Regions from separate parts of the Paenibacillus sp. GYB004 genome, predicted to be linked through region 4. Evidence: riboswitches for the same ligand, from Rfam matches in the RefSeq annotation. Region 4 holds a riboswitch; each other region holds the start of a gene.

Region 1 (4,274 bases), on a different contig from region 4:
TCGTGCCGCTGCCGGGCGGCGGCGTGCTGATCGACACGCCGGGCATGCGCGAGCTGCAGCTGTGGCATGCGGACGAGGGGCTTGGCCACGGGTTCCGCGACGTCGAGGAGCTCACGGCGGCGTGCCGATTCGACGACTGCAGCCATGGCAACGAGCCGGGCTGCGCGGTGAAGGAAGCGCTCCGCAGCGGCGCGCTGCCGGCCGACCGCTACGACAGCTACTTGAAGTTGCAGCGGGAGCTTGCCTACTTGGCCCGCAAGGAGGACAAGGCGCTGCAGCTGAAGGAGAAGAAGCGCTGGAAGAAGCTCCACTCGGACATGCGGAAGCATCATTCGTGATGAGTGGTGATGGACGGTGATGAATAGTGATGGATGGTAATGAACGGTAATGAACGATGATGGAGTACGGGGAGCGGATGCGGAGGCGTCTTGATCCGACTGCGGGGACCGCGGCGCCTTGCCCGTGCCAGTTGGGTAGCAGGCATAAGGTCGGCAGAAGCGTGTTCATTCTGGATACATCCGAGTGTGTCCGGCTTGACCGAAAACCGCGGAAAACATTCAAGCTTGTAATCGGAATTCAGGGGACGGCTTAAGTCGGAGCGGATGAAGCGTGACTGTTTCGACCGTGGCATACTGGGGTATAGATGTAGGATGTACTGCAATCGATAGTGATGTTTCTCACAGTGTCCGGACATGACGAGTGGTACGCTGGAGTAAGAACGATCTATCCAACAAAAGAGGTGCTGTATATGCCATTTCAACATGTACTGGTCGCATATGACGGATCGGAGCAAGCCCAGTCGGCGCTCTTGCGCGCAAAGGAGCTCGTTCGCAGCATACCGGGCTCGCGGCTTACGATCGCCCATGTATTCCATTATCCGAACCTGGTCGTAGGCGAAGCGATGATCGCCGCGCCGGTGCGCATGGAGCTGGACGAGTTGTCCGACTCGGAGAGAACGCTGGACGAAGCCAAAGAGCTAGCGACGGATTTGCCGAATGCGGCGACTGCGCTGCTTCAAGGAGACCCGGCGCGCGCCCTGCTCGATTACGCCGAAGAGCTGCAAGCGGATCTGATCGTAATCGGCAGCAGAGGGCTCAGCACGCTGAAGGAGCTGTTCCTCGGCAGTGTCAGCCATTATGTGGTGCAGCATGCGAAAGTCCCCGTTCTTGTCATCAAAAATCCGGACGATCTGTAAGCGGAGTGCCGCAAACCGGTATTGATAAAAAATTACGTTCGCCGGGACATCTGTACAGTCCGTTACCCGCCCCTCCTCATATTGTAGATCGTGTGGTTCATTCATCTCGACTGTCAATCGGGCCGCCCGGCCGGTTGCAACGGATGTCGGCCGCACAATCATGAAATATCGAGGAGGACTGACCATGGGATACGTTGGCGGTGCAGGATGCGGTTGCGGCCCGGGAGTTGGAGGCTTGTTTACTTCGACAGGCGTAATTCTGGTACTGTTCATCTTGCTTGTTATCGTCAGCCGGGCTTGGATCTAAGGGCTGATGGGCAAGCCGGGGAATCGGGTTAACGCCCGATTCCTTTCTTTTTGGAGAGGAACGTGTCCGTTTTTTAGCGGACTGAATCATCTGGCTCCCAGGAAAAACTCATTTTGCGCAGAGCCATTCATCGCGAAAAAGGATAAAAATAGTAACCATATGGAATATACCGGGAATAGTTGTCGAAAAAAAGAAGAAAATTGTAAATAATCGGGGCGTTTTTCCCGGAAATAGGTACAAAGGAGGATGCGAAGAAGGGGCTTCTCCCCTATTCTAAGAAGGAAGACGCGATACATACCATACCTAACTTCGATTACCTCCCGACAAACGGCAAACCCGGCTAAAGCCGGCGACGCAAAGCTAGAGGGGCTAAAGCAGCAGGTCGGAATCGACCTTGCCAAGCCAGCCAGCTGCCGAACGATTTGGATCGGAGTTTTTTGTAATATAGGAAGTTGTGCCAAGCAATTTCTTATGGATAACGGGAGCTTCCAAAGGAACAGCGATGGGCTACGAAGCAGGTCTGCGCTTTTGGGGGATTTTTTTGTATGCCAGGGGTCGGGGAACGGGAGCAGGACCAGTATCGGCTCTTCATCACTTGGGCGAAGGAGCTGAATCATTATGGAGGAACGGCACGCATCGGCGGAGCAAGGGTATTACCTGAAGATGGGGAACGACTTTGTCGGCATGTATCGTTCGAAGGAAGGGCCGAAGCTTTTTTTTAACCGGGACAAGTACCGGCTAAACGATTCGAAGTGGGATGTAGAGCTCGTCGTCGGGCGGCACAACAATCTGTTTATTTTTTATTGGCAGGGCGAGAGGAAGATTTCGTTCCGGTTCAGCAAAAATTTGGATCGGGTCATTCAATTGTACCGGCTGCTTCAAGAATATTTGGCCGCTCCACGGACGGTATAGGAGCGGATCTTCCGGGTCGGCCGTGACGGCCGGACCGTACACGGGATAAAGCAGCTTTCGTGCCATGCGTGGCGCGAGAGCTCTTTATCCCGTTTTTTTCTGCCGCCGCCAGCGCCCGGGTTATGCTTTCCGCCGCCGGAACACGCAGTCAGGGCAGGTCCGCAAGCGTCTCCTGCCTTGACTGACGGCACATCCGTGCATACCGACTCATTTATTTATGAAGTGCAAAGCATACCGGGGTATTGGATTAGGAGTCCGGTTTTCGCAGCTTATGCATGTGAGGCTGCTCGTTGCCGGCTTCGACAGAGAGCCGGTATCCGGTGCGATCAGCGTTTGTTATACAGCGGATAATCGGTTTCCGAAGGCACCTCGATCGCGACGAGTCGCAGAGCTTCATCTGCCGCTGCTCTCACAACGGTTGAGCCGCTCGTCCCGCCAGCGTCCAATACGGCGAAATCTTTGGAATGCAGCGCCGCCGACGCTTCGTCATCGGCCGAACCGAGAGATCCGGTGCCGCGAATCGCCAGAACCGCCATCGAACGTCCCGCCGCCAGCTCCAGCACATATTCGCCGCCTGCCTGTATCGTAATATCCCGCATATGCGCTTCCACCTTCAGCGCTACCGGCGATTGCCCGCCGATGACTTCTTTGACGGTGACGCCCTCGTGTTCTTGAACCGGGAACTGCTCGTGCTCGAATTGGCGATAGGTCGGCTGATCGTAACGTGTTTGGCGAAGATCGGGCTCGAACCAGATCTGAAATCCTTCCATATCCGGTCCGACAAAACGTTCCTCGTGGGAGACGCCCGATCCCGTCTGCATCACTTGCGCTCCGCCGGCCCCTATCGTGCTCTTGGTGCCCAGCGAGTCTCCGTGCACAGCCTTGCCTTGGATCACATAGGTGACAATCTCGAAGGCCTGATGCGGGTGCGGGGGAATATAGCCATCCTCGGGCGTAAACGCCCACGCCCAGTAGAAGAGAGGACCGACACGTTTCACGGCACCGCCTTCACCGGGAAATCCGATCGGCTTCTGCTCGATAATTTTACCTCCGTCAAATGCTCCGGTTCCTTGCTGAGCGGGTGAAAAACGTTGAATATTCATAGCGAATCAGCCTCCATACCTAGAATAATGGCACATACACAACACACTTCGACAAAGACGGATAGGAAATTATATATTATTAAAAATCTTAATTTTAAGTTAAAAGGGTACAAAAAAATAGTATGCCGCAAGTATCTAGCAAACTGGGCTGTGTACGTGACGCTTGCGGCTGGGAGGTCAAACGCCGAATCGGACTTCGGAAATCGGGTCATGCAGGAAACCGAAGCGTTCCAAATGGCTAGCCGACTGCCGTTGCTACCCCGGACGGTTGTCTGACCGCCGGTCTGCCGGTCTGCCTAGCAGGACGCTCACTTGAAGCTATTTTCTGCGGTCAGGCCCAGCTTTTTGAGCAGCTCGGATGCCAGCTTTTGTTCTTCCGGCGTCAACCCGGAAACAGCTTCCTCAATTGCTTTCGTATGCTCCGGAAATGCGTTCTCCATAAACGCTTTTCCTTTCTCGGTAATCTCCGCGTAATAGACCCGCCTGTCTTCCGCACAGGCTACCCGTTCGGCGAGTTCCTTCTTCTCCAGCTTGTCGACAACGTAGGTAATGTTGCCGCTCGTCATCAATACTTTGCCGCCAATCTGCTGCAACGGCTGGCGCCCCTTATGATACAACAGCTCCAGAACGCCGAATTCGGTCCGGTTCAAGCCGTGCCTCCGGATATCCCGGTCGGCGTGCGCGTTTACCCATTGGCATGCTCTGGACAAGACGACGTACAGCTGCAGCGATTCGTTTCTCGGTGGAGTCATATCCC
Region 2 (4,274 bases), on a different contig from region 4:
GGGAACGTCGGGAACCCGTAAGCGTAGGGCGTATATTCGTACAATTGGAAATACACGACAAGCTCGCTCGGAGTTAAATAATAGTCCTGATCCGGACCGACTCCCTTGAACGCTTTACCTTCCAGGATCGGCATGTCGTTCTCCTCGATTTGCCGCTTTAGAATCGCGTCAATATGTGCCTTATACCCGCTCCCATCGCGGAACAGATCATCAAAATCGTAATCGTCCCCGTCCCACAAGTCCATCGTCAGCGACTTTTGCAGCGTGATGCCGTGAGCCGCTCCTTTTGCATAGGCGTAGTTTTGGAACACAATGCTGATCAGCCCGTTTTCGTTCAGCATGACCTCATAGATGCCGGTCATTTCCTTGTTTTGGTCCTCGACATACCCCTGATCGCGAATCATCTGGTAGACGAGCTTCAGAATCCGGTCGTTGATCTCATGCTGCGCTTTCCGGTTCGGCAGCCCGGTCAGCTGCGGATAGCGGATTTGCAGCCGCGGCTTGATCATCACTTTTTTCGATATTTGGGCCGATAAATTGCGGAATTCCATCATGGCGACGGTACACCTCCTCCTCGCGGATCTTCGCCTAGTACTACCGATATTCAGCAGCAAGGAAAAGGTGCGCGCAAGATTGTATTTTTCCGGGAGAAGCCACAATTAAGCCTCGCATGATTTGAGAAAAACCTTTCGATAAAAACGTCCGGGCGATCCTTTGATGTACGAGCTATACGTTAGGTGCACGGGAGACAGTGGGCACCTTCGGTCGGGAGCCGCTCGTTGATGGGGGTTGACGGCAACATACTCGTCTTCAATGAGGCTCGAAACCGTAAACCTCGTTCTTGCGGGCAAGAGTGTTCCTCTTCGCTGAACCGTATGCCCCGCGGGGAAATGTATGCACGCGGCTCTGAACAAAATAGGAGGCTTCGGCGAGGCTGTCGATTCATTATGGACAACCAAGTGGAAAGGGAAAAGTTACCTTCCACCGCTCCTATTCCGTGTCGATGCGACACTTGCTGACTCGACCGGGAAAGAGGCTCTGAACTATCAAAAAAACCTCCCTGCGTCCGGAAGGCTCCCTTTGTTCGTATTCGGCTCGATTCGGACTTAGTTTCCTTTGTATTCCTGGCATGACAAGCAGGTCGTCACATTGACGCAGGTCGGATGGATGGGACCGGTAAACTTGGTGCAATAAATGGGGGTTTTGTACTCCACATTCGAGGAAATTAAGGAGCAATATTTGCAATTGCCGATCAGTTCGACCGTTAACCGGTGCAAATCGGTTTTCAACTGCATTACTTCGTCGTTCATACGCGCATCACCCCCAGATTAAGGTCACGAATGACGTCAGGCACCGCTTCTCTCCAAGCGTTCCTAAGCCTCCGACACAAAAAAAGACGACGCCCTAAAGCGACGTCCGTCCGGTTTGATGACGACATGCATCAGCTTATGGGCAACCCGGCTGTCATGGCGAAGTTCGCTGTAGACCCGTGGCTTTGCGCCCCTGGCTTTCGCCCAGGTTTGCCTTTATCCGATAATTCCTATCAACTATGCCCATAGTACCACAAATTTCCGGAGTCATTAATAGGCATTTTGGACTATTTTGAGACTTAAGGCGCAAATGCCAATATCCGCAGCCTCCAGTAATCGGCCACCCAGCGTCCTTCCCGGAACAAGACCGGGCGCGCCAAACGTTTCACTTCCTCGTACGCTTCTTCTTTCCGGGTATCGGTCAGTCCGGTGAAAAAGGCGCCGCCGAACATATCCAGCCAATGGTCCATTCCCCTCTCGCCGTCCTCCAGCGGAGTCGGCCGCGAATAGTGCAGCGCATATCCGACACGGAAGCCGGAAGCTTCAAGCAGTGACGCATATTGTCCGACCGATGGAAAATACCACGGATTGCGCGGCTCCGGATCGACGCCGAAGCTCTCCAGCGTCCGGTAGATCGCCGCAACGATCGCGCCAACGTTGTCCTTCCCGCCGAACTCGGCTACAAAACGCCCGCCAGGGACAAGGACGTTCCGGACGGCCCGGACAACGCCTTCCGGATCTGTCATCCAGTGAAGGGCGGCGTTGGATAATACGGCGTCGAACCGCCGGTCCGTCTCATACGATTGGCCGTCCGCAACCTCGAAGACCAGCCCCGGATATTTCGCCCGGGCCGCTTCGATCATCTCCGCCGAGAAATCGATCCCGTGTACCACCGCTCCCCGGTCCGCCAGCACCCGGCACAAATCGCCGGTTCCGCAGCCGACGTCAAGCACCGCTTCGCCCGGTTGTACATCCAGCAGATCGACCAGCGATTTGCCGAACTCGGACACAAATCCGAGTCTCGAATCGTACAAGGCGGCATCCCAGCCATGGGACGACTCCGGACGTCCCCCGGCACCCGTACCACCTGTTGCGGCACTCACACCATCTCCGTCTTTCTGACCATAGGGTTCCATTCTCATCTTCACGCACATCCTTCCTTCTATTTAGTAGTAATTGTGAAGGATGTTTCGTTATTGGTCCAATATATGAAATGGATAGTATTTATAGTTACTGCCTATTACATGTAAGCAATTCTGCCAGCTTCCGCTCCAGTCCTTCGCTGACAGGCATCATCGGAAGCCTTACCCGATCCGAGAGCAGCAGTCCGGTTTGCTTCATCATCCATTTTACCGGCGAAGGGTTCGGTTCGGCGAACAGCAGGCCGATCAGCGGCACCAGCTTATCGAACTTCTCCCTCGCTTCCGGCCAGCAGCCCCGAGAGAACTGCTCATATACCTCGACGAAACGGCCCGTATACATATTCGCGGAAGCCATCATCGCTCCGCTAGCCCCGCAGCATAAAGCTGCGAAGAAGTATAGGTCGTCCCCGCACAGCAGCGCTTTGTCCGTATGACCGGACAGCTCGATGAAGTTGCGGACTCCGCCGGTGCTCTCTTTAATTCCCGCCACGCCTTCGATCCCGAGAATCGCGGCGATGTCGCCGGAGGTCAGCTCCAGGCCGGTCCGGTGCGGGATATGGTAAGCGACGACCGGGAGCCCGGCATCGGCGACCCGCCGGTAATGCTCCATCACTCCCTGCTTCGACGGACGGTTGTAATACGGCGTCACCACGAGCGCGCCGTCCGCTCCCAGCGCCTGAGCCTGCTTCGTCAGACTTACCGCTTCCGCCGTATCGTTCGAGCCCGTGCCGATCAGAATCGGAAACGTCCGCTCCCCCCTTGCCTCCAGCGCATTCTCCATCAAAAGGCGCACCTCTTCGGGGCGGACGGTCAGGCATTCCCCGGTCGTTCCGTTAATGACGATTCCGTGCGCGCGCTGGTCCATGAGAGTCTGCACGACGCGGCGGAAGCTGCCCGTATCCAGCTCGCCTTCCTCCGTAAAAGGGGTTACGACCGGAACGATAACGCCTTTTAATTGCTCAGTCAACATATCGGATCACTCCTCGTCTGGGATTGTCGCCGGCCGCATCGTTCCGGCTCTGACAACAATGTAGCACATACAATGCGATCGGAGTTAGCTATAATAAACGATTTATACAATCGGCTTTATCGATGAATGGTCAAGTGAAAAGGCTGATTTCTTCTATCTCTTCGTGATTAATACCCAATCAAATCGGAATTAGCTATAATAAAGAATAGAAACAATCGGAATTTTCGATGGAGTAAGGATGGTGAGAGGTGTGGATGAAACATTAATGCGGACGTTTCGCGAGACGGCGCGCCTATTACATATAACCCGAGCGGCGGAAGCGCTCGGGTATGCTCAATCCAGTGTAACCGCGCAAATCCGCAAGCTCGAGGCGGAGTACGGCGTACCGCTGTTCGAGCGCAGCGGACGCGGCATCCGGCTTACCCCCGGAGGACGGCAACTGCTTGCCTTTGCAGACCGGTTTCTCGATCTCGCCGAGGAATCCAAGCAGGCCGTGTCCGCAGAGTCGGCCGGATCGCTGCGGATCGGCACGATCGAATCGATGGCGGCGTTCGTGCTGCCGCCTTACGTAAGGCGGATGAAAGAGGCGTTTCCGCAAACCGAGCTGCTGCTGCAAACATCCGGCGAAGACGAACTGCTTCAGGGCGTATTGCAGGGCGAATACGACGCCGCCCTGTTCCTGGAGCGCAAATGCTCCGACCCGGATCTCGTCACCATCCCGCTATGGGAAGAACCGCTGGTGCTGGTCGCAAGACCGGACCATCCGCTGGCGGACGCCGCGGAAGTGGTGCCCGGCGATTTCGCCGGACACGCCTGGGTCGCCCCGGAGCGCAGCTGCGCGTACCGCGGCGC
Region 3 (4,274 bases), on a different contig from region 4:
CGACATCAAGCAGGCTAAAAAGGAAGGGAGCTTTTACCCCGGAAGTCCGGATCGCCAAACGTATTATGACAGCAAGCTTCGCATAGACGGTATCATTTATCGCAAAGGCCAGCTGAGCGTCTATATGACGGGAACCGGACTCGGTCCTTACAGCAAGCTGCCGTCCAACCTTCAGATCGAGACCGACTCCCGAGTGCCGTTGCAATATTCAGGGGGAGGAAGCAGCCATAGTGTGTTGCGGGCCCAAGGTTACTATGTATTTAAAAATGTCCCTGATCAGATCCGGTCATTAATGATCCGCAACAAGGAACCGGCCTACGGACAATCGTTCGCGTTTCATCTCTCGCTAGAAGGGAGCGGTCGCCATGGCGAGTAAAAAGCCGAGACTTTGGATCGGGCACGTGATTCGCTGGCTCCTCATAACGGCCGCTTTGACGTTTATCGTCAGAGCTTCCTACGGGCCCGAACCATGGAAACTTACAAGCGTGACCCGTCAGGCGCTAAGCGGAATGGAGCTTCCCGATGCGGCTATCGTATCGGTAGACCCGGGCGAACGCGGCGTGCGTTCCGTGTTGTTGGCAGACCGGGAGAACGGCTTGTACCACCGGATATTTGTTGCGCGCAAGTTCGGGATGATATGGAGCAACCCAGGCGGAGGCAGCTTTCGAATGTCTCTAGATCCCGGAATAAAAGTAGATTTCGGCGGAGGAATGACCACGATAGAGGACTACAGGTTTTTTTACTACTCCGGCCAAGTAAATGATCCCGCGATCGCCAGGCTGCAGGTTGTCTGGCAGGACGGCGTATCCCAGGACGTCACAGTGCAAAATGGACTTTATCAAGTGATCCGGGCACTTCCGGCACGTTCATCGGTATGGAATCCCCGAGACAAACTGATCGCCTATGACAGTCAGGACCGGACTCTATACGAGCTTACTCCGGAACGCAACGAAATACGCTGATCTCCCGCCGGCTTGAGTTGATGCGCATCCTCTCAGCGTGTATGCTGTACAGATAGGAACGTATAAAGGAGATCGGGTCATGGATATTCGCATCGTATCGCTTAATGTCGGTAAACCGCAGTCGTTCATCTACAAAGGCGCCGCAGTAGAAACGGGGATTTTCAAGCAGCCGGCGGAGCAAGGTCCGGTGCTGCTGACCGCGACGAATTTTGCAGGCGACGGCCAGGCCGATCTCGTCCACCACGGAGGACCGGACAAAGCCGTATGCGTCTATCCGTTCGAGCATTATGCTCACTGGGAGCGCGAGTTGAACCGGACTATGAGTTACGGGGCGTTTGGGGAAAATTTGACGGTGCTCGGCATGACGGAGGACCGGGTATGTATCGGCGATATTTACGCCTCAGGAGAGGTACGTCTTCAAGTGACGCAGCCCCGGCAGCCGTGCCACAAGCTGGCCAAAAAATACGATATCCCGGACCTCGCGCTACGGGTGCAGCATACGGGCTACACCGGCTTTTATTGCCGCGTGCTGACGCCGGGACTGTTCGACCGGAGCGCCCCTCTGACCTTGGAGCGCCGGCACCCGCTCGGCATAACCGTTCAATACGCCAACACGATCAAACATCACGACAAGATCAACCTGGACGGGATCGCCGCCCTGCTAGCAGTAGAGGAGCTGTCGGGCAACTGGCGGGCCTCTTTCGAGAAACGAATCGCAGGAACCGAACCGTCCGAAGGCGAGCGGTTAAACGGGAAGCCGTAACCCTCGGCTCTGCATCATCTTTTTTGCGAGCAGAGCGCGTTTAGCTTCGCTGAAACGACATATGTGCGAGTTAGCTAAATGGCTAAATGGCAAACTGGCTAACTAATTAACTAATGAGCTAACTAACCAACTCTAACCAACCAAATAGGAGCCTTTAGTCGTGTCCAGGCCGGTTTTCGGACAAAATAAAGCATACAAACCGCTCTTATTCGGTTCTGTCCCCGCTTGGAGCTGGACAACAGGCTAAAGCTAAACGGCCGCCCACGATAGGCGACTTTGCAGTACTGCCGCCTTGGAGCACTTGCAGCACTTGCAGCACTTGCAGCACTTGCAGCACTTGCAGCACTTGCGGCATTTGCAGCACTTGCGGCACTTGCGGCACTTGCAGCACTTGCGGCACTTGCAGCACTTGCGGCACTTGCTGACTCGACAAGCAGATGGCCCCATCCCCGTTTTAGTACGGCGGAAACTTTGATCTACCCAAAAAAGACCGGCAAGGCTCAACCTTCATCCGAAGGCTGGACTTTGCCGGTCTTTCCATATTTCCTCTATTAGCAAGCACAAGGCTTGAACGTATGATCTTTGATCGTCCGGACTACTTTAATCGACGTAACGGAAGTAGCCAGCGGCTGTCTTGGCTTGAAGGTGAGATTCAAGAAATCGGTAAGCTCCACTTCATGACCGGAATTTTTGAACGCTTCGACGAAATCGCCGACAGTCGGTTTTTTGCCGAGCTCGCAATAGATGTCGATCTGCTTGCTCACTTTGCCAAATTTGTCAAAATACTCCACCGTCGAGTAATATCTTTCCTTCAACATACAGTTCCTCCTAAGAAGTGTAGTCTACCGAATGTTGATGGAGCAGCTTCGCCTCCAACCATTTTCGGCAACCCGGCCGCCTTAGAGAATCCTCCTTAGGCCCGTCGGCTTTGCGTCCCGGACTTTCGTCCGGTTTGCCTTTGTCGTCCTGCTCAGAAACGCACTTTCATACCCGTATTACCTTTTACTATACAATATTACGGGACATTTATCTAGACGAAATCTTCCAAAGTCAAGATGAAATTCGAGCACTCGTTTTGCTGCTTTGGCACTATTCACTTTGTGTTGGTTCTTGTCGAATAAAAAGTATACCCGGATGCTGAGATGGCGGAAGGGAAATTCATATACAGGGGGAACGAGCATGTCTACTCATTGGAGCCGGAGCATCATTGCCAAGCTGAGCTTTTTCGCCGCGCTGTGCGCACTGTTGATGACGGCCGGACAAGCCGCAATTTCTTATTTGCAGCAAAAGGATCAGTATTATAACGAGCTCAAACAGTACCAGCAGATGGTGCACAAGTCTGTCGAGCAGCATGCCGGAAAGTTCGCTTCGCTCAAAGACTTTATCAAGACCAACAAAAAAGCCGATCCGGCACAGCCGGGCATTGCCCTTATTCAACCTTATATGGACCTGTACACCGGATCGGGCGGCGTGGCCAATACGTATCTGCTCTATCCCGGAACGATCGAATCCGGGGGCAAAACCGCGATGACGATCATGCTCGCGAACAAATCGCTTGCCGATTCCGGCTTCCAGCCTTCCACTCCGTACGAGCTGCCTCCGGCATTTACGAAAGCGATCCGGGCGGCGGAGAGCGGCGAGATCGGGGTATCCGACGTATTTTCCGACGATTATGGAACATGGGTCAGTATTTTGAGTGCGATACGCGATGAGAATGGCGGCGTTACGGCCATTTTGGGTATTGATTTCGATTATGCCAACGTACAGCATCAGCTGGACGCCAAGCTGAGAACCAGCTTGCTGGTCGGCCTCCTCACCGGGACGATCGCCGTGGCAATGATGATCGCCGTCATCGTATGGATCATCAGGCCGGTTCGCGAACTGACCCGGATTACTCAGAAAGTGGCCGGCGGGGATCTGACCGAATCGGTCTCGATCCGGCGCAAGGACGAGATCGGCGAGCTGGCCGCCTACTTCGGCGTCATGATCGGCAATATCCGCGAGATGATCGGGCGCATCCGCGAGACGTCGGACGTCGTCGCCGAGAACGCCGAGACGCTGCACGAAGGATCGGAGCAGACATCGGAAGCTGCCCGCCACGTCGCCATGTCGATCGAGCAGGTAGCGGCCGGTACCGAGCGGCAGTTGACGAGCTCGGAGGAAAGCGCCAAAGCGATGGAGGAGATGGCGCAGGGTGTCCAGCGGATCGCGGAGTCGGCGGTAACCGCAGCCGATTCGTCCAATCAGGCGTACTTGCTCGCCGAACAGGGAAGCGAGCAGGTGCGCGGCAACAGACGACAGATGACGGCCATTCAGGGTGCCGTCAACAGCGCGTCCGGCTCTATGGAACGGCTGGGCCGGTTATCCGACGAGATCGGATCGATTACATCGCTCATCTCGACCATCGCCGGACAGACGAACCTGCTCTCTCTGAATGCGGCGATCGAAGCGGCCCGGGCCGGGGAACACGGCCGCGGCTTCGCCGTCGTATCCGGTGAAATCCGCAAGCTCGCCGAGCAGTCCCGACAAGCTGCGGTCCAGATCCACGA
Region 4 (4,274 bases):
CTTGAATACGGACGACGAACAAAACGGCATCTCCCGCGCTTAAAATGTTCTCCGCCTGCCGCCGCTTCGTCTCCAGGTCGTGCTCCTCGATATGCGGCGTCAGCCGGATTTCCTTCACCTTCGGCCCCCGCTCCCGCTTGCGTTCCTGCTGGGCCGCTTCCTTGGCGGCTCCGGCCCGGATCAGCCGGCAGGGAGGAGGACTGCTGAGCAGCGACGTGCATACGAGGTCCACCTTGAGACGTTTGGCCATCGCGAGCGCCTCCGGGGTCGGAACCACGCCCAAATTTTCCCCGTCCACACCGGTCAGATGAACTTCGGACGCTTTGATTTTCTCATTTTTAATCATTGTGAACGCACCTGATCTTTCGTTATAATGAACCCATATTACGTCTTTGGGGGAGATTTTTCAATGCACCGCAAACAACTGGAAGAACAAATCATCCGCAATTACGAGCGAGACGAGACGATGATGATCCTCGTTTTCGCCCAGTGGTGCGTCAATAACGATCTCGACCCGCTAGCTTTGTACAAGCAGGCTTATCCGGACCAGGCCGAAAATGCCGCCCTGCAGCAAGCCGTCGACTTGACCGTATCCAAGCACGAAGCGGGGGAAGTACCCGACGAGACGGTGCTCGGTGTCTTGTCCTTATTCGGCAACGAGGAGCTCGCCTTCGTCGTCACCGAACAGATCGCCAAGCGGTGCAGGAAAAAGACGCAAAGCTGACAGCAAACTCCATTCCGTCGGGACACACCAGCTCTACCTGTACGTGCAAGCTTCGCATCCGGCCGGCCGCCGAGCAGCGGCTTCCTCAAGCTGCTGCAGCCTCCCCGGACTGTACGGGTACGGTCCGCCATCAGGCCGGCTCGCCCCCGTTTCCGACAGCCTATTCTTCAATCTCCCTGGCCCCGTTCCCGGAAATGCGACCCTGCCGCCCGAACGTCAAAATAACCCACGTTCCCCGTCCCACTTCACTCGTTACCCTGATCGTTCCTCCGTGCTCCAGCACAAGCTGCTTGGCGATCGCCATGCCCAGCCCGGTACCGTTGCCCGCCCCTTCCGTATTCGTCCCCCGGTAATACCGCTCGAACAGCCGGTCGAGCTTACTCGATCGCAATCATCGTTTTCACGGCGCTCGCCAGCGGCATGACCCGGTCCGAATTCGACTGCGCAATCGTTTGATCGTCGCTCCGAAGCGTAATGGCCGCCTTCTCCGGATTGTTCGTTACGAATTTCCATACATAGTCGGCATTCGCTTGTTTCGCCCAATACGCCGTCCCCCCGATCCAAATAACCGCACCTGCAAGCAACGTCCCGACGCCAATTCCGATCCACATCCAAAGTTTCAAGATAAGTCTCCTCCCGGTCATTGATTACCTGATACAAGTCAAACTTACGTGTCTGCCATCAACGGGTTCGGCGGCCATCCAGCCGTTCTCCAGCCGCGCCTCCGACTTTGTACTAGTCGTATTGTACCGGACGAAGCTTACCTGACTTCAAACCGTACCTTAACGGCACCTTAATTCGTTGAATGCCGCGGTTTCTTCCAACAGGAAGGGTTCAGCTTCGCAGAAAACTTACCCTTACATGGCGCTTTACTCATAAAAACCCGAACGCGCTCCGCTCCCTGGATAGGAGGCGGGCAGGTTCGGGCTTCGGATTGTGCGCAGGGTCGTAGCTGCCGTATTCAGTTTTTGCGGGACGAGATCAACTCGTAAAACAAATCTCCCTGTTCCGCCACTTCGTCCAGCCTCACCGCCGGAGGATTGCGCAACAGATGATCCGGCAAGCTCAGAAATTGCAGTACCAGCTCTTCATCGAACTGGATGCCGCTTTGCTCGAGAAGTTCTTCTTTGGCCTGTTCGACCGTTTTTCCTTTTTTGTAAGGCCTGTCCGAGGTCATGGCGTCGAACGCGTCCACGATCGAGCACATGCGGGCCAACCGGGGAATCCGGCTGCTGCCGAGCCCCGTCGGATAACCGGACCCGTCCCACCGCTCATGATGATACTTGACGATATCCAGCAGCCGGGCATCTTTCATCCCTTCCTGCATCAACAGCTCGCTGCCCGATTCGGGATGCGTCCGCATCCGGTCCCATTCTCCCTGGTCAAGCTTGCACGTTTTTTGCAAAATGGCTGTTTCGATTTTAATTTTCCCTACATCATGCACACAGCATCCCACAATAAAAACTTGCCGGTCCTCCGGTCCGGCCAACGGATAATGCGTGACCCAGCACTGGGCGAGCGCCCCGACCCGGCCTACATGTTCGAACGTCTCCCTGTCTTTATCCGACAATCGCTGCAAAAGACGGTTGATCGCGTACAGCATTACTTCTCCCCCTTCATCGGCAATAAGCTAAAATCGTGTGTCAGCCTGATAATCACGGGGTTCCGATCAACAAAAAAACCCTCAGGTTAGAGGGGTCCCGTCTCATAGTTCGGCGACCTGGCTGGCATGACGTAATACGGTTGCATCCCATATTCGCACCCGGCGGTCCCCGGCGCGAATATGGGACAAATTACATGGTAGCCCCAATGGTTTTGCGGCCTTATCTTTCGATAAGTGTGCCTTTGGATTCGATTATGAACAAGTATTTGGTTCCATCATCCTATTGTTTTTATTTAATATGTGCAATTAGTTTGATTGTAACCGATTTGTATATTTTTGTCATGCAAAATCGAAAAAAATGTCGATATTCCTCACATACTCTCGATTTGTAATGTATAATCACGAATTAAGTGCGTTTTTCGCAGCGATCAGGCTCGTCTTTTGTCGAATAAACGGTCACCATCCAAACGAATCGCAACCAAATCAAACAAGGCTATTTCAAGTGTTGCATCACAGATCACAGGAAAACGTCCCCGTTTTCAAACGAAAGGACCTCAACTTCCACGGTCACGTGGAGGCTGAAGTCCTTTATCTCGAGGCACATCGGTTCGAACGGCGCACACTATTCTCAAAAGTGAATGTGCCGACAGCCCCGTTTCGTTTCCTCCCCATATACGGTCCGGTTAGGCGTCAGGCTTTCCCGGCTTTCTCGAGCAGATCGCGTACGACGACGCTGACCATGATCAGGCCGGCTACAGGCGGCACGAACGAGTTGCTGGCCGGCGGCTGCTGCGCTTTGCGGATATCCGGAGCGTTGTCCGGCACGATCCGCTGCGTAACGTCGCCGCGCGGCTTAATCGGCTCCTCGGTCGAGAAGACGACCTTGACGCCTTTTTTGATCCCATCCTTGCGCAGCTTCTGGCGGATGACGCGGGCGAGCGGGTCGACCGACGTCTGCGAGATGTCCGCCACACGGAACTGCGTCGGGTCCATCTTGTTCGCCGCCCCCATACTGGAGATGATCGGTATTTTGCGTTTCAGGCATTCTTTGATGAGATGGATCTTGTATGTCACCGTATCGGAGGCGTCCAGCACGTAGTCGAGCGGATAGTCGAAAAACTTCTCGTACGTCTCCTCGGTGTAAAACATCCGCAGCGCGATCGCATCGCAATCCGGATTGATCAGCTTGACCCGGTCGCGCATCAGCTCGGCCTTCGGTTGCCCGACGGTAGTCGTCAGCGCATGGATCTGCCGGTTAATATTCGTGATATCGACGACATCCTTGTCCACCATGATGACCCGGCCGACGCCTGTACGAACAAGCGCTTCCGCCGCAATCGAGCCGACTCCGCCGATGCCGAGCACGGCAACCGTGCTGCCCTTCAATACTTCCAGTCCTTCGGGGCCGATCGCCAGTTCCGTCCGCGAAAATTGATGCAGCATATTCAATCCCCTTCGCTAGATCCGGGCGCTCCGCCGCCGGAGGAAATGCTCCGGAAGCGGGCCCGTCGTATGCTATTATCGACTGTTGTGAAATAACGAGCCTGCTATGTGACAGGGTTAGCTTCCCGGTTATGGAAAACGATTCACCCCAGGAAAAGCGCTAATATCGCAGCAGTTATTAAGCTTTGGCAGCTACTTCCTTTACAGCGAGCTTGATCGACAAGTCTTCAAGCTGCTTCGAATCGACTTCGGACGGCGCGTTCATCAGCAGGTCGGTTGCGCTCGCCGTTTTCGGGAAAGCGATCGTTTCGCGCAGATTCGTGCGGCCCGCCAGCAGCATGATCAGACGGTCGAAGCCAAACGCGATGCCGCCGTGCGGAGGCGTGCCGTATTCGAACGCGTCCAGCAGGAAGCCGAATTTCTCGTGAGCTTCCTCACGGGAGAAGCCGAGCGCCTGGAACATTTTCTCCTGTACGTCGCGTTTGAAAATACGCATCGAGCCGC

The links. A riboswitch is a leader RNA that binds a small molecule or an ion and turns the genes downstream of it on or off. The one in region 4 is predicted to bind cyclic di-GMP.
Region 1: another riboswitch for cyclic di-GMP. It lies ahead of PV433_RS00775 (hypothetical protein); the one in region 4 lies ahead of PV433_RS26535 (HD-GYP domain-containing protein).
Region 2: another riboswitch for cyclic di-GMP. It lies ahead of PV433_RS25510 (hypothetical protein); the one in region 4 lies ahead of PV433_RS26535 (HD-GYP domain-containing protein).
Region 3: another riboswitch for cyclic di-GMP. It lies ahead of PV433_RS30405 (hypothetical protein); the one in region 4 lies ahead of PV433_RS26535 (HD-GYP domain-containing protein).

What each region holds. Positions count from the first base shown of each region.
Region 1 is NZ_JARBDB010000002.1:164,132-168,405, reverse strand. Features, by position in the region: gene rsgA (ribosome small subunit-dependent GTPase A) at 1-338, shown strand, start outside; gene PV433_RS00785 (universal stress protein) at 749-1,195, shown strand; gene PV433_RS00780 (sporulation protein YjcZ) at 1,380-1,502, shown strand; cyclic di-GMP riboswitch class I at 1,822-1,920, shown strand; gene PV433_RS00775 (hypothetical protein) at 2,121-2,414, shown strand; gene PV433_RS00770 (pirin family protein) at 2,741-3,517, opposite strand; gene PV433_RS00765 (MarR family winged helix-turn-helix transcriptional regulator) at 3,826-4,269, opposite strand.
Region 2 is NZ_JARBDB010000059.1:70,553-74,826, reverse strand. Features, by position in the region: gene PV433_RS25515 (DUF3298 and DUF4163 domain-containing protein) at 1-554, opposite strand, end outside; gene PV433_RS25510 (hypothetical protein) at 1,107-1,310, opposite strand; cyclic di-GMP riboswitch class I at 1,449-1,535, opposite strand; gene PV433_RS25505 (class I SAM-dependent methyltransferase) at 1,610-2,452, opposite strand; gene dapA (4-hydroxy-tetrahydrodipicolinate synthase) at 2,541-3,422, opposite strand; gene PV433_RS25495 (LysR family transcriptional regulator) at 3,673-4,274, shown strand, end outside.
Region 3 is NZ_JARBDB010000067.1:74,585-78,858, forward strand. Features, by position in the region: gene PV433_RS30385 (hypothetical protein) at 1-376, shown strand, start outside; gene PV433_RS30390 (hypothetical protein) at 366-962, shown strand; gene PV433_RS30395 (MOSC domain-containing protein) at 1,042-1,725, shown strand; gene PV433_RS30400 (hypothetical protein) at 1,931-2,158, opposite strand; gene PV433_RS30405 (hypothetical protein) at 2,277-2,543, opposite strand; cyclic di-GMP riboswitch class I at 2,607-2,692, opposite strand; gene PV433_RS30410 (methyl-accepting chemotaxis protein) at 2,905-4,274, shown strand, end outside.
Region 4 is NZ_JARBDB010000060.1:150,241-154,514, forward strand. Features, by position in the region: gene infC (translation initiation factor IF-3) at 1-346, opposite strand, end outside; gene PV433_RS26520 (hypothetical protein) at 410-724, shown strand; partial or broken gene PV433_RS26525 (ATP-binding protein) at 885-1,091, opposite strand; gene PV433_RS26530 (hypothetical protein) at 1,102-1,347, opposite strand; gene PV433_RS26535 (HD-GYP domain-containing protein) at 1,686-2,327, opposite strand; cyclic di-GMP riboswitch class I at 2,436-2,578, opposite strand; gene PV433_RS26540 (tRNA threonylcarbamoyladenosine dehydratase) at 3,018-3,770, opposite strand; gene aspS (aspartate--tRNA ligase) at 3,949-4,274, opposite strand, start outside.